2 regions of the Macrococcoides bohemicum genome follow, and region 2 is predicted to be linked to the other one. Evidence: a T-box and tRNA genes for the amino acid it is inferred to sense, from the RefSeq annotation. Region 2 holds a T-box; the other holds one or more tRNA genes.

Region 1 (16,459 bases), 540 kb from region 2:
AACATCTCTTTACACCATTGTACAGTTTCATCCTCGATTTTGTCTAAAGGTACTACTGTATTAACTAAGCCCATATCTAATGCTTCCTGCGCATCATATTGACGGCATAAGTACCATATTTCACGTGCTTTTTTATGTCCAACGATTCTTGCTAAGTAACCTGAACCGTATCCAGCATCAAATGAACCTACTTTTGGTCCAGTTTGACCGAAACGTGCATTGTCAGCAGCGATTGTTAAGTCACATACGATGTGTAATACGTGTCCACCACCGATTGCATAGCCACGAACCATCGCTACAACTGGTTTAGGAATAACACGGATTAAACGTTGTAAATCTAATACGTTTAAACGTGGAATATTGTCATCACCTACGTAACCACCATGGCCACGTACTTTTTGGTCTCCACCTGAACAGAATGCTAAGTCACCTTCACCTGTTAAGATGATTGCACCTACTCTTTGATCATCACGTGCACGAGAGAATGCATCGATCATTTCCATTACTGTATTCGGTGTAAACGCATTACGAACTTCCGGACGGTTGATCGTAATTTTCGCGATACCTTCAAAAAATTCATATTTTATTTCTTTATACTCTTTTAATGTTTCCCAAACTCTAGTCATGATTTTCCTCCTTGATAAACGATACTATTATTGTATCAAATATTTTTAAATTCTCCACATGAATTGTATGGCCAGCTTCAATTATCATATGTCGTGCATCGGGCAGTTCTTTTACCATACGTTTAGCGATTGATTCAAACTTCTTATCTAAACTTCCAGTAAGCAATAGGACTGGTTTATTAAAATCTTGTAAAAGCGGCCAGAGATTCGGTTGTCTGCCTGTTCCATATTCTCTTAAAGCTTTAGCAATACCAATTGGTTCGTGATGCATTCTTATATCACGCTGTCTTGTTTGCTGTCCATCAGTTAACGGATGATACGTTTTAAATAAAGAGAGCTTTTCCCAGTGCGCTATAAAAGCTGAGTAATCCAATTCTATCCATCTACTACGTTCTTCATCTTGCTGAATACGTTCTCTTCTTAATTGCTCATCTTCAATTCCAGGCGTCGCACTTTCAATAACGAGCTTATCGATCAGTTCCGAATAATGCAGTGCAGTATATAGCGCTATGCGACCACCCATCGAATAACCATACAGAATGATTTCGGTATATTGATTTCGATAACGCGTTAATGTTTGTGCAAGCGATGCTGCGATTGAATCAAATGACCACGTTTCATTAGTATTAAAAGCTGCTCCATGTCCTGGACATTCCACTAATAACACATCCGTATGATACAACAGTCTTTCTTTTGCTGGTAGAAAGGTTTCACTGCTACCCAGGAAACCATGAATCATCACGATAAGACTTTCATTATTACTATTAAAATATTTATATTTCAGCATTGAGTTTCGCCTTTAATGTCGTAATTAATGCGCTGTGTGCTTTCAAATTCTCTTCTCGATCAGATGTGATTTCAATAATATGGCCGCTTTCTTTCGGTAATGTGATTTCATCAAATACATTAAATTTCTTATATTTAAAGTCATACAACTTTGCAGTATGTTCAAAATCGAGGTTAAGCGGTGTGCCAAATAAACGTTCAAAATGCTTCTTATCTTCATACTGTGGTAAATAACTGAAGATACCGCCACCATTATTATTCATCACTACAATATTAATCATATGAGAATGGTGATATTCTGATAACATCTTCTGCATAACAAGTCCGTTCATATCATGGAAGAATGAGATATCACCAATTATCAACGTCACCTTTTTATGTCGAGACATCCCAAGCGCCGTACTCACTACACCGTCAATACCATTTGCTCCACGATTACAATACGGTTTACCTTCAAAGTTTGTAAAGAATGTATCACAATCTCTAATCGGCATACTGTTGCCCAGGAAAATGACTTCATTCTTCTTGATTTGTTTAAAGATCTGATACATCGCACTACCTTCGTCGAATATTGTCTGTGTGTGCTGCATAATGTGATTGATGACTAAATCATTTAATGTATGCCAGAATTTTATCCATGATTGATTGTTGACTGGTTTCTCTTCTGCCACTTGTCTAAAGAAGTCATTCGCAGTAATTTCGATAAATAAGTCCGGCACTTTCGGAAATGTATTAGGCTGAATTCTTGGTTGGATTAAAATTTGTGGTGCTGTCTGCGTTTTAATCCATTGATTGATCGCTTTCGATACAACAGCGTTACCAACGCGAATAATATAACCCGGCTGAATATCTTTAATGACTTTAAAGATACTGTCTCCTGTTGTCACAACATTCGGGTGCTTTAAATCACGAATCTGACTAAGCGGGTCTGCAATAATCGGTATATTATGTATTGTAGAAAAGACAAGCATCTGTGTTAAATCTTCCAGCTGACAATCACCGACGATTATGATGCCCTTTTCCTGACGAATGATTGGTTTGACTGTATTGACATCAAATGTCTTCTGATAACTAACCTGAACCTTTGGAGTAATTGTCATCATTTCTGCTAGCTCAAAGTCCGGCATCAATGGTTCTCTGAAAGGTATATTGAAATGTACCGGGCCTTTCATCGGTCCACTGAAATAACGACTAGACTGCATCATTACAGCATCGATAAATTGAATCGATTCATCTGTATCATCTGCAATCGGAAAGTCACGTTCATATTGTACAAAATTGCTAAACATCCCTACCTGATTAATCGCCTGTGGTGCACCGACATTGCGCAGTTCATGGGGTCTGTCACTCGTAATCACAACGAGCGGCATATGACTGATAAAACATTCAGACACTGCCGGGGTATAGTTACTTGCTGCAGTTCCAGATGTACAGAGTACTGCAACCGGCTTGTTCGTTGCTTTCATCAGTCCAAGTGCATAAAAAGCTGCACTGCGTTCATCTGGATGAATATACGTCTTCATCTTTGGATGAAGTTCACATGCTATCGCAACGGGTGTTGAGCGTGATCCTGGTGAAATCACTATCTCATGTACACCATAATCATATAATGATTTAACGAAATGAAACACTTGTTTAGTTAACGCGTCATTCATCTTCATTTACTCCTAACATTTCTAACATCGGTTTAAATTTAATTTCTGTTTCATAAACTTCACTCTCTACAACACTCGACTTAACAATACCACATCCTGCATAGAGCATCGCAGTGTTATCCTGGATAACCATCGAACGTATAGCAACGATAAATTCACCTTCATCATTTAAATCAACATAACCTAATGGTGCACCGTATAATCCACGCCCTTCATTTGCCTCCGCTAAGAAATGCATCGCCGCACGTTTCGGAAAACCACCCAGTGCAGGTGTTGGATGTAGACTTTCAGTTACTTCTAATAATCCACCACGATTCAACTTCGCATTAATCGGTGTATATAAATGATAGAAAAATTGATTTTCTAATATATCCGGTGATTGTTTTAAAGTAATCTCATTTGTAAACGGTGCGAGATCTTCCTTTATACTTTCTACAACGATTTTATGTTCATATAGATTCTTCTCATCATATAGTAACTTTTGTTTCGCGTTTGCAATACTTTTGCCCATCGTTCCGGCAATGGCATTTGTATGAAGTATGCCATCCTGCACCGCAACAAGCTGTTCAGGTGTCTTTGTAATAAATGTTTGTGTTCCAGACTCCATTAAAGCAAAATAACTCACTTCATGATTTTTCATCGCCTGATCGATGAGTGGCAAAATATCGATATCTCGTTCCATCGTAATCTTTCTCTTTCTTGATAGCACAACTTTTTCCAGCTTTTCTTCCTGCATCATCGATATTGCTTTATGTGCATTAGATTTAAATAAGTCCAGATCAATATCTTCAGCAGATATTATTTTGTTATATGGTACATTATCTCCGGTATGATGTCTTAATGCTTCGATTAACTGCGCTTTGTCTAAAGATTGATCAACAAATATTATTGAAGCGTGTCCATTACTTTCAACAATCTGTATTTTCGGAATGATGAAATGACTCTTTTCATAAGCAGAAAAATTTTTACTTTCATTATTATCAAACTGAAAGCCACCAAAAAGCTTTAAATCATACTGCGAACCATTACCAATATATGTTGCATCCTGAACAATCGCCTTAAACTGTCGTTCGATTAGAATGGGATGAATCGTATCTGCTGTAACTACTGAATGATGACCAATACCGATTAACTTAAAGGATTTATCTTTATTGATAAAGACATAACGCTCTCCTGCAAATGCATGAAAATAATCCATGATCCATGCAACATTTAGCTGGAAGTCTAAATCAAATTGTTCAATTTTATTAATTTTATTTGTTGTTAAATGAGACTCAAACTGTTGATTAATCGGCACATTCTACACTTCTTTCACTTCAAAATAATATACTTATTATTTTAACATTATTCAATGATTATTGGACAAATTATGCTAGATTTGTTGACGATGACTATTATTAAATATAAAATTTATACATTAAGAATAAAAGAGGTATGAATATGTCTGAACATTTACAACAACACACTGGTATAGCAAAGTATTATCACTTAATGCGACCACACACCTTAACAGCAAGTTTCGTACCTGTACTTGTCGGAACAGCATGCGCAAAATATTTCACTGATATCCGTATCGACTTACTTATTATCATGCTTATTGCCTGCTTATTGATACAAGCTGCAACAAATATGTTTAATGAATATTTCGATTACAAGCGCGGACTGGATGATCATACTTCAGTCGGAATCGGTGGTGCAATCGTAAGAAATGGTATGCGTCCTAAGTCAGTATATAATTTAGCAATTGCTTTTTATATCATTGCCGCAATATTGGGTCTTTATATTTGTTCTCAATCGTCATGGTTGATCTTACTTGTTGGGATTGTATGTATGGCAGTAGGTTATTTCTATACGGGTGGGCCGATACCAATCTCATGGACGCCATTCGGTGAAATCTTCGCCGGATTCTTTATGGGATTTGTAATTATTATGATTACGTTCTACATTCAGGTAGGACATCTAGAATGGTACCCTGCAATTATGTCAATTCCAGTTTCAATCAATATCGGCATGATTAATATGGCCAATAATATTCGTGACCGTGTTAAAGATAAAGCGAGCGGTAGAAAGACTTATGTTATCTTAGTTGGTAAAACAATCGCAATTATTACGATGGCATTATTATACTTAATCAGTTTCTTAGTAGTACTGTACACAGTGTTCTATAAACCTTATGGTTCGCCATTTTTATTACTTGTATTGCTAAGCTTTAACTTGCCGATTAAAGCAGTAAATCGCTTCTTCAAAGGCAACACACCAATCGAACTGATGCCTGCAATGAAAGTTACCGGACAATTCAACACCTTATTCGGATTCTTATTTGCACTAGGCTTATATCTCGCAGCATTAACTGCAATCTAAAAAATCGTGAGACTATTATCTAGTCTCACGATTTTTTTTATTATTTTTTTTATTATTTTTGATTGAAGAATTCTTTTAATCTTCCCACAACTGCATGTGCATCTTCTTCAGTCACATCACGCACACCAGATTTTGTTAAATCGATTACATAACTTTGTGCATCATAAAGCACATCAATAGAAGTTCCATTTACTCCGTAGCTGCGTGGTTCAATTTCCTGCACTTTATCTTCTTCATGATTTTCACGGTAATCTACACCAAACTGACCTAATTTAAGTTCTGCATATGTTACTAATTTATCGATATTCGCCATTTTATATGTCCCCCTTTATATTGTTTCAGACATTTTAATTCTAATAAATTCCACCATTTCAGGCAAGTCTTTACTTTTAATCATACGCAGTGTAACTGACTTTTCACTTAATTTTTTACGTTTATATTTGAAAAATAATTCTCCATATTCCCCTTCAGTATCGGGCTCAAAATCAATCTTTACTATATCCGCATATTTAATTACTTCATAGTAAATACGTTTTGATTTCATTTTGCTATGAACCATAACAATGCGGTCATCTAATAAAATGAATAATCCATGTTGATTCAAATTAATATGACTATAGGTCGCAAAATAAATAAGTTCTTTGTTTTTAATATCTTTGCAGATTACTTTTAATAATTTAATAAAGAAACGGCGTTCTGATTTTTTTATTCTTTTAAAGATTTTTGAAAAGCGTTTATATCTTACTGGATAGTTTAGTTCTGCTAACACTTTACGTGTCGATGCTTTATCTCTCATTTCATCACCTTATGATTTCTATTTTGTATTATACTTCACAATAAACTTTAGAAGTATAATATTTGAATAAGTATATTATACTTGCTTTCTACATTAAAAAATAGACGTTGAAGCAACTTTTATCATTAAATAACATTAAGTAAAAATATGTCCGGTATAACTAAATAAAACTACTGAAGTTACATTGAAGTATCATCAGTAGTTTTATTCTATTAGCGGATCGTGAGAGATTCGAACTCTCGAAACGCTTGTGACGTTTACACACTTTCCAGGCGTGCTCCTTCGGCCAACTCGGACAACGATCCATAATAATTAAAAAAATCAGAAGCGATATTTCACTTCTGATTATATGACCCCTACGGGATTCGAACCCGTGTTACCGCCGTGAAAGGGCGGTGTCTTAACCGCTTGACCAAGGGGCCTAAATGGCTCCACAGGTAGGACTCGAACCTACGACCGATCGGTTAACAGCCGATAGCTCTACCACTGAGCTACTGTGGATTAATAATGGAGCGGGTGATCGGAATCGAACCGACGACATCAGCTTGGAAGGCTGAGGTTATACCATTTAACTACACCCGCTTAACAATGGGGCGACTGATGGGAATCGAACCCACGAATGTCGGAACCACAATCCGATGCGTTAACCACTTCGCCACAATCGCCTTGCATAATAAAATTAAAATATGGCTCAGGACGGAATCGAACCGCCGACACATGGATTTTCAATCCATTGCTCTACCGACTGAGCTACTGAGCCAAAATGGCGGTCCCGACGGGAATCGAACCCGCGATCTCCTGCGTGACAGGCAGGCATGTTAACCGCTACACCACGGGACCACTTTAATTGCGGGAGGCGGATTTGAACCACCGACCTTCGGGTTATGAGCCCGACGAGCTACCAGACTGCTCCATCCCGCGTTAATAATATGTTGTCTCTCGTAAAAAGAGTACTTTTAAAATATATCATTTTAAGTTTGTGAACGCAACATCAAAAAAGTGTAAATTTTATCTTTAGAGGCAGTTTGCATCCGAATGTTGTATAAAAGTATGTTTTATTGCGGTTAAGCTAGTGATTTATTTCTTTTTACGCAACCATCAAAAAACCAGACATGTTGTTACATGACTGGTAAAAAAATCAAAATCTATTCTTCTATTTTTCAATTTGATGTACTAAATGCGTTAAAATATCACAATATGGTGTTCCTATCCCTGCTTCATCACCATATCGACTTACAGCACCTGTTAAGAAATCGACTTCTGTCTTACGTCCATTATGAATATCTTGAGTCATAGATGGATAATGCAGACCAACGACATCAGGCGAGTACATTTTATGGAATTTCTCCATTGTTGCATCTAAATCCAGCTTAGCACCTTTAGTAGCCCCTACTGCAATAATTTCCTTAACTAAAGGGATTAACATTGCATCTGCTTGTTCATACGCACCAAATTCCCCGATACGTTTATCCGTTACTGAACAGTATGTGTTAAAGCAGCAGTTCACTAAAGCTTTATTCCAGATTGATGTAACAATATCATTACTGATAACACCATTAAGTTTCGCTTCATCTAAAATTACTTTCAATTTTTCAATGAATGCATCCACATGTCCATCAGGATATCCAAATTCAATATTACCAGTTCCTTCTAAAATTAATTCACCTGGTCCTTTTAAACCCGCTGACCACATTGTTACAGCCAGTATAACTTGCTCAACAGACAATTTCTTCAGCAGCATATCACCATGACCTAAACCATTCATCAGTGACATCACTTTCGTTTCTTTTGTGATGACACCCTGTTTAATTAAATTATCGATCGTTTCTTCAGCAGTCAGAGCTTTTGTTAATAAAATTACCAAATCAGCCGGTTCATTATAGTCATCCATAAATACTGCTTTAACTTTGTGGTTGGTTGTTTCACCATAAGAATGAACAGCAACACCATTACTGTTCAGCGCATCAACATGGTCCTGCCATTTATCAAGCATCACCACATCTTGTCCACTTTCAGTTAAATAAAGACCAACACGTCCACCCATCGCACCTGAGCCTGCCATAACTATTTTCATACTTTCTTCCTCCTCATTTAATGATCTAATATTATATTATCACAGGAATAAGTATGTTTGTTAAACTATTCACATACTTGTTATGTATTAATTTATAGTCATTTAGATAAAATTAATACATCAATGCGTAATCATAATTTCAAAAATATAATGTATCTATGATAATTCAAAAATTCAGATTATTCAATAATTTATTTTAAACATAAAAAAAAACACTTAGCATACACTAAGTGTTTTGTAACGGAGATGGAGAGATTCGAACTCTCGCGCCGGTTACCCGACCTACACCCTTAGCAGGGGCGCCTCTTCAGCCAACTTGAGTACATCTCCATGGCTCCACAGGTAGGACTCGAACCTACGACCGATCGGTTAACAGCCGATAGCTCTACCACTGAGCTACTGTGGAATAATTTCAATCAACAAATACTATTATATCAATTGAAATAAATTGGTCAATACTTTCGGTAAATATTTTTATGGAACATTTACACCTTTTTCTCTAATAATGCATACATTGCTAACATTTCGAATAGATTTGCCCTGCATTTGTCAAAATGCACTGCTTCCTGCGTATACATTTCCTGTTTTAACGCCTTTGCTCTTACACAATATTCGAGTTTAATCCCATGCAAATACTGTGTATTAAAAGTATACGTTGTCACCGGAAAAGATACTTGTGACTGATCATCAAATTCCACAACAGTATCATAATGTTCCCCTGCGTGAAATCTATTTACGTAGTGAACATTGATCCAGGCCATATCGTTACTTCGATCACTGTGCGTCGGAAAGAAATATGTTTGTGTACCGGGCTGGACGATAATCGGTGGTTTCGTATAGATTTCCGCAATCATCTTCGTAGATATTTTTCTCGCTTTATAGGAAGCATGATAAAAGAATAGTGAGTCTTCAATGATATGAAGTGGCTTCTTTTTAAATATAAATGTTTCTCTTCCGTATTCACCAATTTCCGAAAGTACACTTCTACCATCTCTATACGCCTTAATATACATCGTCTTTTCATTAACAATATATTTCTCCATATCAACTTTCTCCTTTGTCAATATATTGATAATATTATACACAATTCCACTTAACATTTGTTAACTTTTTCAAATATTTAACATAGTTTACAATAGAAAAAGATATGTTTACAAAGTTAAAAATATGGTTATATATTATTAATCAAAACGAATAAATGTTAATTAATATAATTTTCTGAATACTATTGCAATTTAGAATATTATATACTATACTCGTTTTAATACATTTTAGGAGGTTACACTTATGAACTATAATCAACAAACACAATTAAATGGTCTTGAAACTTTCGTATCTAATCTCAATAATTTATATATCGAGCTTATCATTGACGAAGCTGTTAAAAGTCATCAAAAGAAATTATTAAAAGAAAAGATTGATTTGTCTTTATTAAATCATAACCAGGAAGCATTTCTTCAATATACGAGTGAATTGAACGCTCTGGAGGAAATTTAAATTGAATACTTTCAAATAAAGCGCCAATGCCTCAAAAATTAATTTTAAGGATTGGCGCTAAAAATTTATCTTTTTTTATTTTGCAACTAAACTTAAAAATTCTTCTTTCGTTATTCTACCGAAGTAATGTCCAAAATCTACTGTATCTAAAACTGCCTTCACAGCCCTTTGATTATGTGGTAATCCTTTAAGTTTCTGTTCAATCTCAGTAACTTCGCCTACACCGAAGAAATCACCAAATATTTTAATATCATCAATCATGCCTTTAATGGCATTAATCTTAAGTTCCAACATACCGCCAGGAAATTTCTGTTTGACTTCATAGTTATATTTCGGATTTTTCCCGTAATTCCAGTCATAGTTACGATATTTCTGTTCACTGATTTCTTCTATCTTCTTCCAGTCTTCTTCCTGAAGTTGATATTCTTCAATCTCACCATCGAATATTGAATTCAGTAATGTCTGTTTAAAATCTTCCATTGACATTGGTTCTTCAAGAAATTCCTGAATATTTGCTACACGTGAACGAATAGATTTTATTCCTTTTGTTATTAATTTCTTTTCACTTACTGTTAAGCTCTTCACGACTTCTTCAATATCACTGTTTAACATCAGTGTTCCGTGTGAGAACATGCGATCTCCCGATTGAAACATCGCATTTCCTGAGATTTTACGTTCGCCAACCTGAAGATCATTACGTCCTGTCATCTCAGCTTGTACACCTAATTTATTAAGTGCCTCTACGATCGGCATCGTAAATTTCTTAAAGTTATGGAAACTGTCTTCATCAGCTTTTGTTACAAAGCTAAAATTTAAATTGCCTAAATCATGATAAACTGCTCCACCACCAGAAATACGGCGGACGACATGAATATTTTGTTCATCAATATATGATTGATTAATTTCAGCAAATGTATTTTGATTCTTTCCGATAATTATTGAAGGTTCATTAACATAGAATAAGAAATAGGAATCATCTTTCGGTAAATGTTTCAATACGTATTCTTCCATTGCTAAATTCAATGAAGGATCCGTTATATTATTATTGTGAATAAATTTCATAACATCCTCCTAAAGTGCGTCTGTATTTCATTATAATGCTGTAGATTCATTATAGATAATATTTTGATTATTCATGTGCAATTTGTAATGCAGCGCGCTGCCCTTGAGCAACGCAGTCTGGCAGTCCTACCGCTTCAAAAGATGCACCGGTAATCACTAAACCAGGATAGTGTGTCTTAAGATAATGTTGAATTGAGTGAATACGATCAATATGACCTACTTCATATTGTGGCATGCTATTAAATAACTTCGTCACTATCGTAAATTCAGGTTCACCTTTAATTTCCATCATTTTATCCAGGTCATTGCGTGCGAGTTTAACAATTGCTGCATCGTCATTGTCCTTAACGACATTGCTACCTGGACGACCTACATATGCACGTAACAATGTCTTTCCGGGTGGCGTTGTATGAGACCATTTTTTATCTGTCCACGTACACGCAGTGATGACGGTGTCAGAGTTCTTAGCAATAACGAAACCTGTTCCATTTTCTTTGTTGTTCACCTGACTATCATCAAAGGCCATAACAACAGTAGCAACACTTGTCGTCTCCATATAATCGAAATAATTTAATGGTCCATCATTAAGCCATTCTCGAAATACTGTATGTGGAACAGTAATAATAACTTTATCGTAGTATACTTTCTCCCCATTTACAGTAATATGATAGCCGTTGTCTAATTTTTCAATGGCATCAACTTTATGATTATATTTAATATGGACACCTTTTTGTTCTATGTCTTTTACTAGTGCCTCTATAAAACTCATCAGACCATTTTTAAATTGTCTAAACTGTCCCTGAACCGGCCCTTTACTTTTAGGTGCTTTCTTCTTGTTTGCACGCATTCCTTTTATAAGACCACCGTGCTTTTCTTCAGTCGCCTTAAAGTCTGGGAATGTAGATTTTAAACTTAACTTATCAATATCAGCACCATATATACCTGATAACAATGGTTCTATTAAGTTCTCTAAAGTTTCATTTCCTAAGCGTCGTCTGAAAAAAGCACCGACTGAAACATCCGGTTCCATCGGTTTTGGTTGAATCAAATAATCCATACCTGCGCGTAATTTTCCAATTGGTGAGATAAGACGTGTTGATAAAAATGGTTTCATCTCAGTTGGTATACCTAATATTGAACCACCTGGTATCGGATAAAGTTTATTTTTGGCATAAATATATGATTTTCCGGTATTATTTATCACAATGTCATCTTTTAAACCGATTGCTTCAGCAAGTTCTGTCATAATCTTTTTACGTCCAAGATATGATTCTGGACCTAATTCTATCGTATACCCATCTTTTTGATAAGTTTTAATCTTACCACCTGGTACATCGCCCGCTTCTAATATATCAATCTCAATCGATGAATCTTCTTTTTGCAGATAGTACGCTGCTGATAACCCTGTAATACCTGCGCCGATCACTGCACATTTCTTTGCCATGTTAAACACTCATTTCTATTGATTTAATACACTTTGAATTTCATCCACCATCGCACCGATAAAACGTTCATCCGTATTCGGCATCGCAGGGCGATAATATTTCACATTTAAATCGTCACACACGACTTTGCATTCATAATCATTATCATATAAAACTTCTAAATGTTCACAGACAAATCCTACTGGTGTATAGATAAAATGTTCATACTGTTCTTCTTCGTGTAATTTACGTGTTAAATCCTGTACATCAGGTCCTAACCATGGATCTGGTGTATTACCTTCTGACTGCCATCCAGTCTCAACGTTTAAAATTTTAGAATTGTCCATGATCATTGTTGCAGTATCCTCTAATTGATCTGGATAAGGATCGCCCGCTGCTTTAATTTTCTCTGGTAGACTATGCGCGCTGACGATCAACACTGTCTTTTCCCAATCAGTCTCTGGAATTGTATCGAGTGTACTGTTCACTTGATCTGTCCAGAATTCAATAAATTTATCCTGATTATAGAATGATTCAACATGTTTAAGTTGAATACCATATTTACTTGCTTCTTCTGCGGCACGTTTATTGTAACTTCCTACTGAGAAGTTAGAATAATGTGGTGCTAAGACAATTGTTACCGCTTCAGTAATACCATCATTATGCATCGCTTCTACTGCATCTTCAATAAAAGGTGCGATATGCTTTAAACCGATATATAATTGATAGTCGTCACCTGTAGCTTCATTTAATGCTTCCACTAAAGCTTCTGCCTGGCGTTCTGTTGTCCCTGCTAGCGGTGAGATACCACCGATTGCTTTATAACGATTTTTTAAATCTTGTAAACTTTCTTCAGATGGTTTTCTACCATGTCTAATATGTGTATAGTATGGTTCAATATCCTCTTCTTTATATGGCGTACCATAAGCCATAACGAGTAATCCCTTTTTAGTCATTCATTCTTCCCCCAAATTTTAAGCTTTATATTTCGCTGAATAATCATGTACAAAAGCACTTACACGACGTAAAGTGTCCGGCTTAACTTCCGGAAATACACCATGTCCTAAATTAAAGATATAACTATCCGATTGTAATCCCTGATCTAAAATGCGAACTAAATGACGCTCAATTACTTCCCATGGTGCAAGTAAGATTGCAGGATCCAGGTTGCCCATCAAAGTCTTTGTAATGCCTTTTGCACGTGCTTCTTCTATTTGCAGTCTCCAGTCTAATCCTAATACATCGACAGGTAAAGCATTCCACTCTTCGATCAAGTGACTTGCACCTACACCAAATGTAATAACTGGTACTTGTTTTTCTTTTATCCCAGCAAAAATTCTTGTCATATGTGGTGCAATAAACTGATGATAGTCCGCTTTATTTAACGCCCCAACCCATGAATCAAATACTTGAATCATCTTACAACCAGCATCGATTTGTGCGTGCGTATATGTAATACACATATCAGCTAGTTTCTCCATGAGCATATGCCATGCTTCGGGTTGCTCATACATCATCGCTTTTGTTTTGTTGTAGTTCTTAGATGGCCCACCTTCAATCATATAACTCGCTAAAGTAAACGGAGCGCCTGTAAATCCGATCAATGGTACATTTAACTGTTCCTGCGTTAATAATTTAATTGTATCTAAAATGTACGGTACATCTTGTTCCGGATGAATCTCACCTAAACGAGAAACGTCCTGAATCGTACGGATTGGATTATCGATAACCGGTCCAATACCAGATTTAATCTCTACGTCAACACCAATTGCTCCAAGCGGAGACATAATATCTTTATAAAGAATTGCTGCATCCGTGTTATATTGATCGACCGGTAACTTTGTTACATATGCACAAAGTTCTGGATCATGTGTAATTTCAAATAAACTATGTGTTTCTTTAATCTTTCTGTATTCAGGCTGACTTCTTCCTGCCTGACGCATAAACCAAACCGGTGTATGGGATGCTTTTTCTCCTCTTGCTGCTTTTAAAATCGTATCGTTAAATGAATTCAAACAAACTTCCCCCAATTTTTTCGTATATAGTCTGATTTTATCATAAGAATTATTATAAAGTAGCATAAAAAACTAATGTCATTAAACTGACATAAATCTTGTATTTTGGGTATAGATAAATAAAGAGAGGATGATAACGATGTATACTTATATAACTTATGGTTCCAGCTTTTTCCTGGATAAAATAAAAAGGAAATATTCAAAACGACAAATATTATCTTTCTATAATGAAGACAATGCTTATTTATATGAAGAAACGGATGATAAATCGATGTTTAGTGCACCACAATCATTCACTAATGTTATTAATGATGGTAAACTTCTTGAGAAACCGACTTTATTACTTTATTTTATTGTGAAAGAAGCGCGTCAGGAAGTCTTTGATACGAAACCTTTCCCTTTAGAAAAACTTAATGATTACGAAGGATATCAGGCTTTCCGTCTATTACGTCCTAAACGTGGTGAAACATATGTTGCGACTTTCCAGTTTGATAGAAAGAGTCAGATAGATGATTTCAGAAAGAGCAGCTTCTTTAGAGAAAACTTCAGTAAAGAAGCATTATCTATGTATCAATCAGAAGATATTATGGCCAATATATATTATTCAAAATATTTATATGTAGAGAAACCCGAAGGATTAACAGAAGCAGAAGATTAAAGAAAGGATTGAGACAGATGTCTCAATCCTTTAATAATTTCATACGTTTTTCAATTTTCTCTGTTACATTACGCATCGTCCAGAGCATAAGCAGGAAAAATACAGCCACATAATAGAAGTGCGCAGGATAAAATATAATATAGATTACCGCGATAATCATTGTTGTAAGACATACGAGTTTACGCATGAACTGTTTGAAACCTATTAATACCAAACTTTCCGGAACTGGCCAAACTTGTGGCCACAACTGAAATGCCTGTTGTTTATAAAATTGTGATGTTTGTAAGACAATCGCATACACTAAAAATGCGCCGATAATCATTGCAATAATTTCCTGATTCACAATCCACATCACAACAGCTGCAATTAAGATGAGTCGAATGATAATCCATAATGCATCACTACTGCGCAGAAAATTTCTAACAAATAAAAACTCAAACATATGTTGCTGATTGTACTTAGTTTTATTCTTAGTTAATAAAACATCTAGTACACGACGTCGTTTAACAGTATCTTTCATACCTTTTACATCTGTAAACATATTAATCGTTTTATTTTGTTGATGTGTCAATCGTTCTTCGTAATCTATCATTGCATGCCAGTTTACTGTACGGTATTGTGTATTTTTAATAAGCAGATAAATCAGACCAAACCCAAAAATGATAATCGGAAAGATTGTCATCGGTAAGCCTTCAAGTGAAGTATAGATTCCAGATAATGACATTAAAAATATCAGTAGACTGCTCAAATGTTGCGCTATATCTAACTTCATCATTAAAAAACGGATCCGTATACCAATGATAATCATTAAGAGTCCTAATATAATAGCACAAATAAACCCTCTCACCGATGGATCTACTACATTAAAATATAGCGGAATAAATAAAGCTGCAACAATTGCAAAAATAACAATTCGAATCAATGCACTTCTTATCATTGCTGATTTAAAATAGGCATTCATATGCTGTTCAAAATTCAGTAAAAAAATCTGATCTGCCGGTCTGACGAAAGTTCTAATATTCGTAATGGTTAGCATAGCGAGTGTTACTGCAATAATAAGATGATAATTGATGTGCGGTGATAAGTGTTTTACCATTTGTGAATACTGTAACATCAATGCACCAAAAGCAATTGATAAGAATACGACAAAATGACCATTAAAGATAAACTTACTATAATAAGCTACTTCTTTATGATTCTTCGCTCGCCTTTGATTAAAAAGTTGAACCGCCTTATTCATGCGCATCACCTGTTGCAAAAATATAAATTTCGTCCAGTGTGGCATTCGGCATATTAAACTGCAACCTCAAATCATTAAGCGTACCTTTACCGATTAGTTTACCATGATGCATCAGTAAAAATGAGTCGCAATAACGTTCTGCCGTCGTTAAAATATGGGTACTCATCAATACAGTGCGTCCGGCTTCTCTCGCTTTCACCATAAGATCAAGCATCGATTGTATCCCTAAAGGATCTAGTCCTAAAAATGGTTCATCAATAATATG
Region 2 (16,459 bases):
ATAGCTATATAAAGATAATCCTTGAATGAATAACATCCACTCTAATACATATCTTAAGTTTATCACGATTCCGAGAGGAACATAATCAGTTTCTGAAATTCCAAAATGCGCTAATAGTACAAATAAATAAATGATTAATAGTACTTTCGGCATCTGCCATGTATATAATGATCTAAAGTTAGGTGTCGCAATCTTAAACTGGCGTAATGCAGGTAAAGTTATCACCAATTGTAATAAAGCTAATAAAAATAGCGATAAAATAACAATTCCAGGTACTTGTTTAATCACTTCATTCATACTTGTATTAAACATCTCTAACTGATAAGCAGGAATTGTACCTTCTTTAACACCTTTAGATAAGTATTCATTATAAATATCAATTGTTGGCTTAAACCAAGTCTGCACTTTAGGTAAATAGTCAGTTAACTGAAGGAAGATAATCGATACAAGTGTATATATACTATAAAAAACTGTAAGGATATAAAGCATGCGCTCTTTAGATGTACGTTCTATCAGTAATTGACCAATGATATATCCAGCAAATATCGATCCCATTATGACCTGCATCGTAAATATCGACATAAAAATAGTTATGAGTATTACGATTAAACTCATGATATAAAAACTATTACGCGACTTACAGAACAAATATACAGTCGGTATAAGCAGAAACGGTGCGATAATGAATGCCATAAACGGCAGGAAATTTATCAGTAACGTTACCATCATCATAATCATCGTAACGACAATCGTCTTACTTAAATCAATCTTCAACATAAATTCTCACTTTCTAAAAATATTTCTATAACTATTCTATTTTACAACTTTACTTAAAATACCTCAATGTATGTACATTTTTATTAAAAATACAAAAAAAAAAAGACTACCTAATAATTAGGCAGTCTAAAAATTATAAATTAACCTTCGATTGCGAATTCTGCACCAACTTCAAATTTAACGTCTTTACCAACCATAACGCCGCCAGTTTCTAACGCTTGGTTCCAAGTTAAACCATATTTTTCACGGTTGATTGATCCTGATACTACTAAACCAGTCACATCTCCACCAGTCATTGGGCTTTTGTGAACTCCATTGAATTCTAAATCAAATGTTTCTTCGTTTGTAACATCTTTAATTGTTAAGTCACCTGTAATTGTGTTGTTTGTTAATGATTTAGATACGAAAGTGATTTCTGGGTATTGTTCTACATCGAAGAAATCTCCAGATTTTAAATGACCATTACGATCAGCATTGTTTGTATCAATTGAATCAACTTTAACTGATGCTTTAACATTTAAAGAAGATAAATCATTAATGTCTCCAGTAACTGTTACATCGAAATCTGTAAATTCTCCTTTAACTTTTGAAACCATCATGTGTTTAATTGAAAAGTCAATTCCTGAGTGTGTTTTGTCTAAAGTAAAATTTGTCATCGTTAAATTACCTCTTTCGTTATTTGTTTTAGTTTTTGTTGCTTTGTCTTTACCAAAAAGCTTTTTAAACATGTGTAATCATTCCTTATTTCTAACTTATATATAAAATATATCAGATATATTTTATATATGCAAGTATAAAAAATATATTATTTTGTTTTTTTGTTTTTTGATTGTCATATTTTTAAAACAAAAAGACAAGGTACCTCTTTTATAGATACCTTGTCTAAATTATTTTAAACAATTTATTTTTTTATTCAGATTATTTAATAATTGTTTGTCCGCCCATGTAAGGAACAAGTACTTCCGGCACAGTAATTGAACCATCTTCATTTTGATAGTTTTCAACAACCGCTGCAAATGTACGACCTACAGCAAGACCTGATCCGTTTAATGTATTCACAAATTCAGCTTTCGCATCTTTATCACGTTTGAAACGGATATTTGCACGTCTTGCCTGGAAATCAGTCATATTCGAACAAGAACTAATTTCTTTATATGCATTATAGCTTGGTAACCAAACTTCAACATCATATGTTTTTGCTGCTCCAAACCCAATATCACCAGAACATAAATTAATCGTACGGTACGGGATTTGTAATTTTTCTAATATTGATTCTGCATGACGCGTCATTTCTTCTAATGCTGCATATGAATTTTCAGGTGTTTCAAAACGAACCATCTCAACTTTGTTGAATTGGTGCATACGAATCAATCCACGTGTATCACGACCCGCTGATCCTGCTTCACTACGGAAACAAGCTGTCATCGCAGTAAATTTAGTCGGTAACATATCAGATGTCATAATTTCATTACGATAAAAGTTTGTTAATGGCACTTCTGAAGTAGGAATTGTATATAATCCTTCTTTCTCAACTTTAAATAAGTCTTCTTCAAACTTCGGTAATTGACCAGTTCCAAACATAGAATCAGCATTTACAAGTTGCGGTGTCACCATCTCCTGATAGCCATTTTCACGATGTGTATCCAGCATAAAGTTCATTAAAGCACGCTCTAGACGCGCACCGTCTTTAGTTAAGAAAGCAAATCGTGCACCAGATACTTTAGCAGCACGTTCAAAGTCAGCCATCTTTAAATCTTCAACGATATCCCAGTGTGCTTTCGCCTCAAAATCAAACGTTCGTGGTGTACCCCATTTACGAACTTCTACATTATCATCTTCATCTTTACCAAAAGGCGTTTCATCACTTACTAAGTTAGGTAAACGTACTAATTTATCACGTAAATCTGTAGATACTGTATTTAATTCTGCATCGATTGTTTTAATTTCATCACCAACTGTGCGCATTGCTTCAATTGCATCATCTGCATTTTCTTTATTACGTTTTTTAAGTGCGATTTCTTCACTTGCTTTATTACGTTTCGCTTTTAATTCCTCAGTCTTTGCAGTCAATTCACGTGTTTTAGAATCTAAATTTAATATTTCATCGACGATTGACGTATCGATACCACGCATTTCTAATTTTTTCTTAACAAACTCAGCATCATTTCTAAATAATTTAATGTCTAACATGTTGATTGCCTCCTAATTTTATTTTTGGGTACAAAAAAATACCACATCCCGAAAAGGGACGTGGTATTTACGCGTTGCCACCCTAATTAATAGTTAATACTTTCGTCTCAACTATTCTCTCCATTACATAACGGCTCATCACCGGTTTGCCAAACTTTAATTATGGGTAGAATTTCATGTATGTAGTATCATAGCTTACACCAACCGCTATGTCTCTAAAATTACTTCAACATTACTTATCCCAAATGACAAATTTATTATCTAATTTGATAATATAGTATCATATGGATATAAGAATGACAACTATTTATGTCATTCTATAGCGAATAAGGATATCACATTATAAGGAGAATGATCATGCAAATTATTGAGTCTATCAGCATACCAAAACGCAAAGTACTTACACACAAAGGGGATTATGGTCGCATATTGCTCATCGGAGGCAACCAGAATATGGGTGGTTCAATTATGATGGCAGCTCGTGCTTGTGTATACAGTGGTGGGGGACTCACAACAGTTGCTACGCACAATACAAATCATACAGCATTACATTCAAGATGTCCTGAAGCAATGGTTTCTGACATTAATGATATAAAACGCCTGACAAAGCTAATAGACAACGCAGATAGTATTTTAATCGGTCCTGGACTTGGTCTGGATTTCCAGGGGAATAATGTTTTAACATTATTATTTCAACATATTCAGGAACATCAAACGTTAATTATAGATGGAGATGCTATTACTATATTAAGCAAATTAAAACATCCGTTACCAAAATGTAATGTTATCTTCACGCCACACCAGATGGAGTGGGAACGATTAAGCGGCATTCCTATTGCAGAACAGACACCTGAACGTAACCGTGCTAAAGCTGATGAATTAGGTGCACATGTTATATTAAAGAAACATGAAACAGAATTATATTTGAAAAGCGGTGATTATAAAATCACTGTCGGTAATGCAGCAATGGCGTCAGGCGGTATGGGAGATGCATTAGCAGGTATTATCGCAAGTTTCCTAGGTCAATTCGATACAGGAGAAGCAATTAAACAAGCTGTTTTCATTCATAGCTTAATCGGAGATCAATTAGCTCAGGAAATGTATGTTGTACCAGCAAGCCGTATTATCGATGAATTACCTTATATGATGAAAAAGCTAGAGGAATAGAAAAACAATCCTGAATCAAATGATTCAGGATTGTTTTTCTATTCACTTGCTTCAATATCTTTAAGCATTTCCGGATCATTTAAATCATTTTCACGATAATGATTAGTATCCGGCATTTTTAAGATAAAATCTTCCTGCAAAGCAAGTTCAACTTTCACATCTTCAATTTCATAATCAAATACATGACCACCCTGTGTCACGTCGTCACTTAAATAATGCACATGATAACCTCCAACACCGATGCCCATAATGAAATGAGGTGTATAAAAACCAAACAATGTCCCTTCAGTATCATGAATATCAAAATAGCCTTGTTCTTTAACCGCTTCAACAAGTTTTGGATATGGTTGTTGTTGTTTCTTCACTGATCTTGCTTTAATCAATTTAAATTTACCTGTAATCTTTACTGCATGAAAATAGTTCATGCCCTGCATTGCTCTTAATATTTCTTCGTCTAAGTATTCTTTATTTAAACTACCTTTAAAAGTTAATGTCTTTGTCGGGTTAAAGTCCATCATACTTGCAAATGGTGTTGTTTCTTCAGGTGATACAACGCGTACTTTCCCTGTACTTTCAATTAAATAAGGTGTACCATCCAAAACAATCAGTTCACCATTTAATCCATCCATTGTTCCGATACCATAGTTTCCTGTTGAAAGTACATCTGACATTTTAAATGTTCCTTCAAACATGCCTCCTACAAGTGCACCCATTGTTGAATATTGATATAAGTTATTCATCGTTATCCTCCTAGTTTGTAGCGTCTGGTAATAAATCTTCCATTAATTTAGCATTGTTACTATAATCTACAGGAATATCTACAATAACCGGTCCTTCTTCTGCCATTGCTTTCTTCAGAATATCTTCTAACTCACTAGAGTGATTCACTTTATATCCTTTTGCACCCATAGATTCAGCATATTTAACATAATCAACAGGTCCTAAGTCAACTGCTGCACCTTTACCATATTTACTTACCTGCTGGAACTTAACCATATCATAATGGCCATCATTCCAAATAAGTTGTACAATTGGCGCTTTAAGTCTAACTGCAGTTTCAAGTTCCTGACCTGAGAATAAGAAACCTCCATCTCCTGCCATAGAAACGATCTTTTTACCTGGTCGAACGATTGATGCTGCAATCGCCCATGGTAGCGCTACACCTAATGTCTGCATTCCGTTTGAGAACAATAGATGACGTGGTGCATAACTTCTAAAATAACGTGCCATATAAATATATAAAGACCCTACATCTACAGTAACTGTTGTTTCATCATCAATTAATTCACGTACTGCTTTAACAATATGTTTAGGATTTACTTTCTCAGCATTCATGTAATCTTCAGGCAATTCATATTTCTTTTGAATCATTTGTGCCACATTTAATAATATTTTTTGAGCATTTTCATCAAGCTGAATATCACCTGGATCTAATTTCTCATCTAATCGTTGAATTGTGAGCGCAGTATTACCAATTAATTCAGTTACCGGTGCATAATGATTATCGATATCACTTTGCACTTCATCTATATGAATAATTGTCTTTTCATTTTCTTTATTCCATATAACTGGATCGTACTCAATTGGGTCATAACCTACTGATATTACTAAATCGGCATGTTTTAATAATTCATCACCAGGCTGATTTCTAAATAAGCCAATTCTTCCGAAGAAATGCTCTTCTAATTCTCTTGAAATAATACCAGAACCCTGGAAGGTTTCTACAACTGGTATCGCATTATTTGCCATAAATTTTCTTATCGCTAAAGTATTTTCTTCTGAAGAGGCACGCATCCCAAGTAAAAATACTGGTAACTTTGCTTGTTTAATTCTTTCAGCCAATGTATCAATTTCAAAATTGGGTGCCGGTCCTAAAACAGGTGGTTCTTTCACTTCAATAGCATCCACCTCCACGTTTTCTGCTGATATAACATCTTGTGGGATACTTACAAATGCTGCACCTTTACGTCCTTCAACACTGGCGCGGAATGCATTCGTAACTGCTTCAGAAATACTGTTCGCATCCTGAACTTCAACTGAATACTTAGAAACGTGACTCATTAGACCAGCGTTATCTAATGATTGATGTGTACGTTTTAAACTGTCTTCTCGTTTAACATTACCCCCAATCGCAACGACCGGATCACTTTCAGAGTTTGCCGTCACTAATCCTGTCGCTAAATTGGTTACCCCTGGTCCACTCGTTACAAGTACAACGCCAGGTTTACCTGTGATACGACCGATACCTTGTGCAATAAGTGCCGCATTTTGTTCATGACGTGTCACAATGACTTCGGGACCTCTATCTTCTAAAACATCAAATGCTTTATCTATTTTCGCTCCAGGTACTCCGAATACATGTGTCACACCATGATTAATTAATGTATCAACGAATAAATCTCCACCAGATTTTTTCATAATATTAACGCTCCTAATTAAAGTTATATTTTTTTACAATTTAAATGCTAGTACGAATACATGCTTACTTCAAATAATACGCCTTCAAAAAACATATAAAACGTTTCCAGCAATATTGAAGTGATTTCAATATTACTCAGGAAATAAAAAAACTAAAGCACAACTTAAAAAATTGGCTTTAGTTCTTTACAATTTTATTCAGTTTCTTCTTCGTCTTTAAAAATATCATCAAAAGATGAACTTTCTAAAATATCTTTTTGAGCGTCATCTTCTTCATCTTCGAGCGTGCCAACTACATGACCATCTTCAGCTTCTATATCTTCATTATTATCTTCTAATGCTTCTTCAGTTAATGTTGTTTCTTGTTTGGCAATTACTTCACCTGGCAACTTATCTTCATCGATTACATCGACAGCTTCTTCTTTCTCCACTTTCGCAACAGTCGCAACAAGTTGACTTTCACCTAACTTAATTAAGCGTACACCTTGCGCTGAACGACCATTTTGAGAGAATTCAGCAACATCTAAACGAATGATTACACCTTGATTCGTCACCAACATAATATCTTCGTCACCGTTAACTGTTGTGATACATACCAGATTACCGTTCTTCTCGGTAATACTTGCTGTTTTAATTCCTTTACCACCACGGTTAGAAATACGGTATTCTGCTTCACCCGTACGTTTACCATATCCATTTTCAGTAACAATCAATACTTCATGTTCACCATTAGATTCAATAACGTCAAGTCCTATTACTTCATCGCCTTCGCGTAATGAAATACCTTTTACACCTGCAGCTGTTCTTCCGAGTGGACGCAGTTTATCTTCTTCGAAACGGATGAGTGATGCATTTTTTGTACCGATAATTAGCTGTTTATTACCATCTGTTAAACGTACAGCAATCAGTTCATCGTCTTCTCTAAAGTTAATTGCAATCTTACCGTTTTTATTAATACGCGCAAAATGAGAAAGATTCGTACGTTTAATAATACCTTGTTTCGTCGCAAATATAATAAAGGCATCTTCACGTTCTAAGTCTTTCACCGCAATCATCGTGCTAATCTTTTCATCTTTTTCCAGTTCTAATACGTTAACGATTGGTATTCCTTTTGATTGACGAGATAGTTCAGGAATTTCATATCCCTTAACTTTGTAAACACGACCCATATTCGTAAAGAATAATACGTTATCATGAGTTGAGGTCGTTACCATTTGACTAACAAAGTCTTCGTCTAAAGTATTCATTCCTTGAACACCACGTCCACCACGGTGTTGTGTACGATAAGTCGATGCTGGTAAACGTTTAATATAGTTATTATGACTTAACGTAATAACGATATTTTCTTCATCGATTAAATCTTCATCCTCTAAATGATCAAATCCGCCTGCTGTGATTTCTGTACGACGTTCATCACCATACTTTTCACGGATTTCAATTAATTCTTCACGAATAATTTCCAGTAATCTTTCTTCATCTGCTAAGATGGCTCTTAATTCATCAATATATTTCAGTAATTCCTGGTATTCTTCTTCAATTTTGTCACGTTCAAGTCCTGTTAATCGACGTAGACGCATATCTAATATTGCTTGTGCCTGACGCTCAGAAAGCTTAAATTGTTCCATTAATCCTTCCATCGCTTCAGCATCATTTTTTGAACCACGAATTAAAGCAATAATTTCGTCGATATGATCTAATGCAATACGTAATCCTTCTAAAATATGTGCACGATCTTCAGCTTTCTTCAAGTTATATTGCGTTCTACGACGAACTACTACTTTTTGGTGCTCTAAATAATGATAGATTGCTTGTTTAATATTTAAAACTTTCGGTTGTCCATCAACAAGCGCTAACATATTCACACCAAAAGAAGTTTGTAACGGTGTTAATTTATATAAATTATTTAAGATAACATTTGCGTTCGCATCACGGCGTACATCAATTACGATACGTACACCTTCTTTTAAACTTGTCTCATCACGTAAATCTGTAATACCATCAACCTTTTTATCACGTGCAAGCTCAGCGATCTTCTCTACTAAACGTGCTTTATTCACCTGATAAGGGATTTCTGTTACGATAATCGTTTCTTTACCGTTTGGACGGGTTTCAATTAACGTCTTCGCTCGCATAATAACAGATCCACGACCTGTCTCATATGCACGACGGATACCACTACGACCTAATATTAAGCCTGCAGTAGGAAAATCAGGACCTTGAATAAACTCCATTAATTCAGGAATCGAAATGTCAGGATTTTTACTTAATTCTAAAACACCGTTAATAACTTCCGTTAAGTTGTGCGGAGGAATATTTGTTGCCATACCAACCGCAATTCCTGATGCACCATTGACAAGTAGATTAGGAAATCTAGAAGGTAGCACGACTGGTTCACGTTCATTACCATCGTAGTTATCTGTAAAATCAATCGTATCTTTGTTGATATCACGCATTAATTCCATAGCAATCTTAGACATACGTGCCTCTGTATAACGCATCGCAGCTGCACCATCGCCGTCCATAGAACCAAAGTTTCCTTGTCCATCAACGAGCATATAGCGATAACTGAAGTCCTGTGCCATACGAACCATTGCTTCATAAATTGAAGAGTCACCGTGTGGGTGATATTTACCCATAACATCTCCTACGATACGTGCAGACTTCTTATAGGGTTTATCTGGTGTCATACCTTGATTATTCATTCCGTATAATATACGACGATGTACGGGTTTCATACCATCACGTACATCTGGTAACGCACGAGAAACGATTACACTCATCGCATAGTCAAGAAACGAATCCTTCATCTCTTTGACAATATTCTGGTCTTTTAGTTTTGAATCGTGCTCTAAAGCCATAAATGGCGCCTCCTTAAAATACTATCTTTATACATCAACGTTTGCATAAACCGCGTTTTCTTCGATAAATGTACGGCGATGTTCAACAACATCTCCCATTAACATTTCAAAAACTTCATCTGCTTCTATCGCATCACCTAAAGTTACTTGTAACATCGAACGGTTCTCAGGGTTCATTGTTGTCTCCCATAACTGGTCAGCGTTCATCTCACCTAAACCTTTATATCGTGCTAATTGCCACTTCGGTGTTGCTGGTAATTCTTCTCTTAATTTATTAAGTTCACGTTCATTATAGACGTAATATTTTTTCTTTCCTTGCTCCACTTTAAATAATGGTGGTTGTGCAATATAAATATATCCCGCTTCAAGTAACGGTCTCATAAAACGATAGAAGAAAGTAAGTAATAGTGTTCTAATATGCGCACCATCAACATCCGCATCCGTCATAATAACAACTTTGTGATAACGTGCTTTAGAAATATCAAATTCGCCGCCGATACCAGTACCCATCGCTGTAATCATAGAACGGATTTCATTATTTCCTAAAATACGATCTAATCGTGCTTTTTCAACGTTTAATATCTTACCGCGTAACGGTAAAATAGCCTGAGTCTTAGAGTCACGACCTGATTTCGCTGAACCACCGGCAGAGTCTCCCTCAACGATATATAATTCGCTGATTGATGGATCTTTACTAGAACAGTCGGCAAGTTTACCTGGAAGACTAGAAACTTCAAGTCCCGATTTGCGTCGTGTTACTTCACGCGCTTTCTTCGCAGCAAGACGTGCACGTGATGCCATAATACCTTTTTCAACGATAATACGTGCAACAGGCGGATTCTCCATTAAGAATCTTTCAAAGTTTTCCGCAAATAGATTATCTGTAATTTGACGTACTTCTGTATTGCCTAGTTTCGTCTTCGTTTGTCCCTCAAACTGAGGATTACCATGTTTAATAGACACTACCGCAGTAATTCCTTCACGTACATCTTCCCCGGATAGTTTCTCATCATTTTCTTTAATCAGTTTATTTTTAACACCATAGTTATTAATGACACGTGTTAATGCACGTTTGAAGCCATCCTCATGCGTTCCACCTTCATATGTATGGATATTATTTGCATAACTTAAAAGGTTTGTTGAGTAACCATTGTTATATTGTATTGAAATTTCTACTTCAATATCGTCACGTGTATCATGAATATAAATCGGTTCAGGGAATAATACTTCTTTAGATTTATTTAATAATTCAACGTATGATTTAATACCGCCTTCATAGTGATACTCATCTTCAATCACTTCTTCTTCGCGTTCATCACGAGCTATAATCTTAATACCTTTATTTAAGAATGCAAGTTCACGAATACGCTTTTGTAAAATCTCATATTCATACTCTGTTGTTTCCGTAAATATTTCCGGATCTGCTTTAAAGCGGATTTCAGTTCCTGTTTTATCTGTCTCACCAATAACTTTCAAATCAAAAGCAGGAACCCCTTGATGATACGCCTGATGATGAATTTGTCCATCTTTATGTACATATACTTCTAAAGTTGATGATAGTGCGTTAACGACAGAAGAACCTACTCCGTGTAAACCACCAGAAACTTTATATCCGCCACCGCCGAATTTACCTCCGGCATGCAATACTGTTAAGATAACTTCTACCGCAGGACGACCCATTTTCTTATGCATTTCAACTGGAATACCACGCCCATTATCTGTAACTTTAATCCAGTCATCTTTTTCTATCACTACTTCAATTTCATCCGCATATCCTGCTAATGCCTCATCGATACTATTATCAACGATTTCCCATACTAAGTGGTGTAATCCACGTGATGCAGTAGAGCCGATATACATACCTGGTCTTTTTCTAACTGCTTCTAATCCTTCTAATACTTGTATCTGGTCAGCACCATATTGATCTAAATTTTGTTCCAAGATTGTCACCTAGCCTTCAATTAGTCGAAATATGTCCATCAGAAACATTAAATAATTTCGCTCTGTTGATTGTTTCATGTTCAATACCATCCACTGATGTTGTTGTTACAAATGTTTGAACTTTATGTTGAATTGTAGTAAGTAAATGTGTCTGTCTTAAATCATCAAGCTCGCTTAATACATCATCCAGCAATAGAATCGGATATTCTCCCACTTCCAGATTAATCAATTCTATTTCAGCAAGTTTCACTGATAAAGCTGTCGTTCTTTGTTGACCTTGTGATCCGTACGTTTGCACGTCAATATCATTGATGGCAAACGTAATATCATCACGATGTGGGCCAAATAAACTTTGTGCACGTTCTATCTCACGTTTACTTTCTTTATTTAGCAATGAAACACAAGCTTCAATCATGGCTTGTGTGTCATCAATATATTCAAGACTTGATACATACAGTAATTTTAAGTTTTCTTTTTGTTTTGTAATGCCTTGATGAATAGGTAAGGCAAGCTCCTCCAGTTTTTCAATGAATGATTTACGTCGCTGCGTAAGTTTTACCGCATATTCCGCAAATTGTTCATTCAATACTTCAAGCATCGTAGTATCAGTATTGCCTGATAGTTTAAGTTGCTTAAGATGATGATTCTTTTGTTTGAGTATTCTTTGAAAGTTTGATAAATCATTAAGATAAACAGCAGATATCTGGCCGATTTCCATATCGATGAATCGGCGTCTTATTTGCGGACTACCTTTAACTAAATTCAAGTCTTCGGGTGCAAATAAAACGACATTCATATGGCCGATGTATTCAGTCAGTCTCTTTTGTTCTAAATGATTCACTTTCGCTTTTTTACCTTTTGATGAAATTGTGAGTGATAATGGCATGATGCCATGTCGGTATTCTAAGTCACCTTCAATATGACTAAATTGTTCACCCCAGGTAATTAGTTCTTTATCATTTGAAGTTCTGTGACTTTTAGCCATCGCTAAACAATATATCGCTTCTAAAAGATTTGTCTTTCCTTGTGCATTAATACCTATCAAAATATTTACTTCATCGCTAAAGTCTAATTTGACGGAATCATAATTTCGATAATGCGATAAAGATAATGCTTTTAACTTCATTATGCTTCCGTGTAAGTAATCTTGTAAGTTTCGCCTTCAACTTCTAAAAGATCATCCTGGTGAAGCTTTTTACCACGTCTGTTTTCTTCTTCTCCGTTCAACATTACCGGGTTATCCTGCAGATACCATTTCGCTTGTCCGCCCGTTGAGATAATCCCTTCTGCTTTTAGAAATTGACCTAACGTAATCTCACTATTTAGTTCGACTATATTTACCATTCACGGTTCACTCCTATTCCATGTCAGTCATTATATAATTATACCTTTAATCTTTAAAAATTGCATGTTTTTTCACATAAATAAAAACGCTGAATGCTTATCATTCAACGCTTTTATTTATGAATATTACATATTTTTAAAATTCATTTATTTTATATCTGAATTTGACTTTTTAACCAGTAACATCATTACGGTGATTAACAAAAATGCAGTCCCTGCTAAAAATGGAATTGTAATAAAACCAAAATAATTTATATATTGCGTATTACATGGCACTCCACCTACGCATGGTTTAATACCAGCAAATCCGGGCAGTTTTTGTTCAAGGTAATGATATATTGAAAAACACAATCCAATTACTGAAAATATCATTATCATGTATTTCATATAATATGCATTAACAAAGGCTGCAAATCCTGAAATGACAACTAATGGATACATTAGTATACGCTGATACCAACATAGTTCACATGGTATAAAATGTCTGATTTGCGAAAAATATAAACTACCTAAAGTAGCCACAAGAGCGATTACCCAGGAAATATAAAAGTATTTAGTATTTCTCATGATTTAGCGGCCTTTTCAATCGCTTTTTCAACCTCATTAATATCCATAGGATTCTTTACTTCCTTACCATTTACGATAATAGTTGGCGTTGCAGAGATATTATGTTTTTTCACTAAATCGATATCTTTATTGACCCCAGAACTTTCTTTATTTTCTTCAATTGCTTTTTCAAGCTTTTTAATATCTTTAATACCTGCTTGATTTGCCGCTTTTTTAATAGCGTTCATCGTTAACCATGATTGATCAGCATTGGGTTGTAGTTCAAATAATGCTTTATGAAATTCCCAATATTTCTCAGGCTCTTGCTTTAAAACTGTCTCTCCGGCTAAACCACCAAGTAAAGATTCTTCTCCATGGAACGGTGAATGAATAAAGTACATTTCTGCTTTGCCCGTATCAATAAATTTCTTTTGGATGTCCGGTTTAATATCTGTTTCAAAATATCTACATGCAGGACATTTAAAATCTCCAAATTCAATGATCTTTATTTTCGCATTTTCTTTACCAAGCTGTGGTTGATCTTTTGTATCAATATCATTGGTTAATTTCACCCCTATATTTGGATTAGTAACCGGCGCTGTAGACTCACTCTCAGGTGTTTTATCATTTTGTTTCATCATAACCATCGCTGCCAGAGCACCAACTACAAACAATGTAAGTACCATTGTAAAAATTAAGGAACCTTTATTTTTCATTCTTTCTACCTCACTTTATTGTGTAATACAATTTTTTTTAATCATCTTATACATAGTATAAATATTATATTAAATAAAATAACATTGCCACAATAAAATAATTAATCTTTTGTGAACTATTTTGTTTGCAATGCTCTTCTAAAGTTCTTGATTAGTCCTTTATCGTTACTGAATACACTGCCCTTGTATATTTTTGCTGAGATAAAAAACAGTGCAATAATCGTTATGATACAAATAATAATACCGATGATAATCTGAACATCACTCGTTTTCTGAGAAATGGTTCTGAGTAACATTACTTGTGGCGTGAAGAAAGGAATAAAGCTTGTAATCTTTACAAGTAGTGTATCTGGTGTTGTTAAGCTAAACATCGCAATATAGAATGCAGCCATATTTAAAAATGTGACCGGCATTATGGCTTGACCTATATCCTCAATACGATTTGTTAATGAACCGACAATTGCACTTAAACTGATATATAGCAATAAGCCCAAAATTAAGAAAATAAGTGCATACATAAGTACACGAACATTTTCCTGTGTAAATTTAAATCCAAAACTTTCAATCGTTTTATTTAAATTAAACACCTGAACACATATAAAAATTGTAAGCGCATAGATGATAATCTGTACTAACGCTACTGCAATGACCCCAATAATCTTAGCCATTAAATGTGTGATTGGTGAAATACTTGTGACGATCATTTCAATGACACGTGATGATTTCTCCTGTGCAATTTCTGTAGCAATTTGACTTCCATAGTTAATTGTAATAAAGAAAATTAAAAAGATTCCTGCATACACTAACGCTGTATTTACTGCTTTACTTTCCTCAGACACTTTATCGTTAGCATCTAATGGTTTAATAACTTCATTATCAACTTTGGCTTGTGATAGCACTTTTGCTAATTTATCAGGTGCAAGATTTAGTGACTTTGCAATATTATTGCTCTGAAAAGCAGTCAATGTAGATTGTATTTGCATCAATTCATCTGTACCTAAACTATCTAGTGTATAAACTTTACTTTCAATTGTTTTATCTGTATTTTCTTTAATTTCGATCAATACTTTATATTTTTCATTTTTTATCCCTTTTTTCCCCGCTTCAAGATCAACTATCTTTAACTTCTTTTTCTTATCTAATTTTTGATATTCATCTTTAAATACAGTTGATAATGTTTTGTCTTCGGAAGTAATAACAGTAATATCATCTTCGCTCTTATCAAAGAAATCATAAATTTTATCAGCGTTACTTAATGCGATAATCGCAAGTATTACGATCAACGTCGAAATGACAAAAGATTTACTCGATACTTTTTTCCAGAATGTTAACCAAAATGTCGGTATAAATTTATTCATGTCTATTACCTACTTTCTCAATGAATATTTCATTTAGAGATGGTTCATTGACCTGGAATCTTGAAATATAGCCCATTTGTTTAACAGCATCGAATATGATAGGTGCTACCTCTCCATTAGCAATTTGAATACGCACATCATTTTTATTTTGACTAAATTTTGTTACGCCTGGAACATTCGCTAACGTACTAAAATCATGTTGTCCTTCGATAATGATTTCTTTCTTGCCAAAATCATGTTTCACTTGTTTAATTTCTCCTGAAACAACCGTCTTACCTTTATTCAAAATACACACATGTTCACACATCTCTTCTACATGTTCCATGCGATGCGAACTAAATACAATAGTAGCACCATTTTCATTGATTTCTTTAACAGCTGATTTTAACAGTTCTACATTCACTGGATCAAGACCGCTAAAAGGTTCATCAAGAATAAGTAAAGAGGGGCGATGTATAATGGCACCGATCAATTGAATTTTTTGTTGATTACCTTTAGATAAGTCTTCGATTTTCTTATTTTTATTTTCTGGTACATCGAAACGATCGAGCCAATAATCTAGAGCTTTATCAATATCCTTTTTATTCATACCTTTTAACTGGGCTAAATACTGAATTTGTTCACTTACTTTTAATTTTGGATTCAAGCCACGCTCTTCAGGTAAGTAACCAATTTGATCAGTAACAGAATAATCAATCGGTTTACCGTTATATGTAATTATTCCTGCCGTCTTAGATAGAAGACCTAAAATCATGCGAAATGTTGTCGTTTTTCCCGCACCATTTCCGCCTAAGAAACCAAGCATCTCACCAGCAGGTACAGAAATATTGACATTGTCTACTGCTTTGAAATCATTAAATTCTTTACTAACATTCTCCAGAATCAGCATTTTGCTACCTCCATCATAGTTTTTGAGGATTTCCATACTTTAAGAAAATAGTATTATCTCACTTAAAATTGTAATATATAGCATATTTTATGACAAGTATATTTGTCAAAATAAAAACTTTATTTGTCAAAACAAAAAGCTTAAACCAGAATCTGGCTTAAGCTTTTAAATTAATATGTTCTTATCGGTAAAATAAGCTGAACTAAATTTTCATCTGCTTCGGGTTTCAGGATAAATGGTCGCATCGTTCCAAAG

The links. The T-box of region 2 lies ahead of serS (serine--tRNA ligase). A T-box ahead of a tRNA ligase gene usually reads a tRNA of that ligase, here a tRNA-Ser.
Region 1: it encodes a tRNA-Ser, which carries the amino acid that the T-box ahead of serS (serine--tRNA ligase) is inferred to sense. The anticodon was not compared.

Annotation. Positions count from the first base shown of each region.
Region 1 covers NZ_CP054482.1:1,825,592-1,842,050, forward strand. The annotation lists gene menB (1,4-dihydroxy-2-naphthoyl-CoA synthase) at 1-629, opposite strand, end outside; gene menH (2-succinyl-6-hydroxy-2,4-cyclohexadiene-1-carboxylate synthase) at 619-1,413, opposite strand; gene menD (2-succinyl-5-enolpyruvyl-6-hydroxy-3-cyclohexene-1-carboxylic-acid synthase) at 1,400-3,073, opposite strand; gene HT586_RS09460 (isochorismate synthase) at 3,060-4,364, opposite strand; gene HT586_RS09465 (1,4-dihydroxy-2-naphthoate polyprenyltransferase) at 4,508-5,428, shown strand; gene HT586_RS09470 (hypothetical protein) at 5,481-5,741, opposite strand; gene HT586_RS09475 (PH domain-containing protein) at 5,757-6,224, opposite strand; tRNA gene HT586_RS09480 (tRNA-Ser) at 6,441-6,529, opposite strand; tRNA gene HT586_RS09485 (tRNA-Glu) at 6,575-6,646, opposite strand; tRNA gene HT586_RS09490 (tRNA-Asn) at 6,651-6,725, opposite strand; tRNA gene HT586_RS09495 (tRNA-Gly) at 6,733-6,806, opposite strand; tRNA gene HT586_RS09500 (tRNA-His) at 6,814-6,889, opposite strand; tRNA gene HT586_RS09505 (tRNA-Phe) at 6,912-6,984, opposite strand; tRNA gene HT586_RS09510 (tRNA-Asp) at 6,989-7,064, opposite strand; tRNA gene HT586_RS09515 (tRNA-Met) at 7,072-7,145, opposite strand; gene HT586_RS09520 (ketopantoate reductase family protein) at 7,378-8,298, opposite strand; tRNA gene HT586_RS09525 (tRNA-Ser) at 8,540-8,628, opposite strand; tRNA gene HT586_RS09530 (tRNA-Asn) at 8,630-8,704, opposite strand; gene HT586_RS09535 (competence protein ComK) at 8,784-9,341, opposite strand; gene HT586_RS09540 (IDEAL domain-containing protein) at 9,586-9,795, shown strand; gene lplA (lipoate--protein ligase) at 9,871-10,857, opposite strand; gene hemY (protoporphyrinogen oxidase) at 10,925-12,301, opposite strand; gene hemH (ferrochelatase) at 12,317-13,237, opposite strand; gene hemE (uroporphyrinogen decarboxylase) at 13,256-14,296, opposite strand; gene HT586_RS09565 (hypothetical protein) at 14,436-14,954, shown strand; gene HT586_RS09570 (ABC transporter permease) at 14,977-16,194, opposite strand; gene HT586_RS09575 (ABC transporter ATP-binding protein) at 16,187-16,459, opposite strand, start outside.
Region 2 covers NZ_CP054482.1:2,666-19,124, reverse strand. The annotation lists gene HT586_RS00080 (DUF2232 domain-containing protein) at 1-777, opposite strand, end outside; gene HT586_RS00075 (YceI family protein) at 918-1,433, opposite strand; gene serS (serine--tRNA ligase) at 1,696-2,967, opposite strand; T-box leader at 3,019-3,225, opposite strand; gene HT586_RS00065 (NAD(P)H-hydrate dehydratase) at 3,325-4,134, shown strand; gene budA (acetolactate decarboxylase) at 4,173-4,874, opposite strand; gene alsS (acetolactate synthase AlsS) at 4,885-6,552, opposite strand; gene gyrA (DNA gyrase subunit A) at 6,747-9,410, opposite strand; gene gyrB (DNA topoisomerase (ATP-hydrolyzing) subunit B) at 9,438-11,360, opposite strand; gene recF (DNA replication/repair protein RecF) at 11,368-12,477, opposite strand; gene yaaA (S4 domain-containing protein YaaA) at 12,477-12,695, opposite strand; gene HT586_RS00030 (disulfide oxidoreductase) at 12,843-13,262, opposite strand; gene HT586_RS00025 (DsbA family protein) at 13,259-13,957, opposite strand; gene HT586_RS00020 (ABC transporter permease) at 14,074-15,315, opposite strand; gene HT586_RS00015 (ABC transporter ATP-binding protein) at 15,308-16,204, opposite strand; gene dnaN (DNA polymerase III subunit beta) at 16,375-16,459, opposite strand, start outside.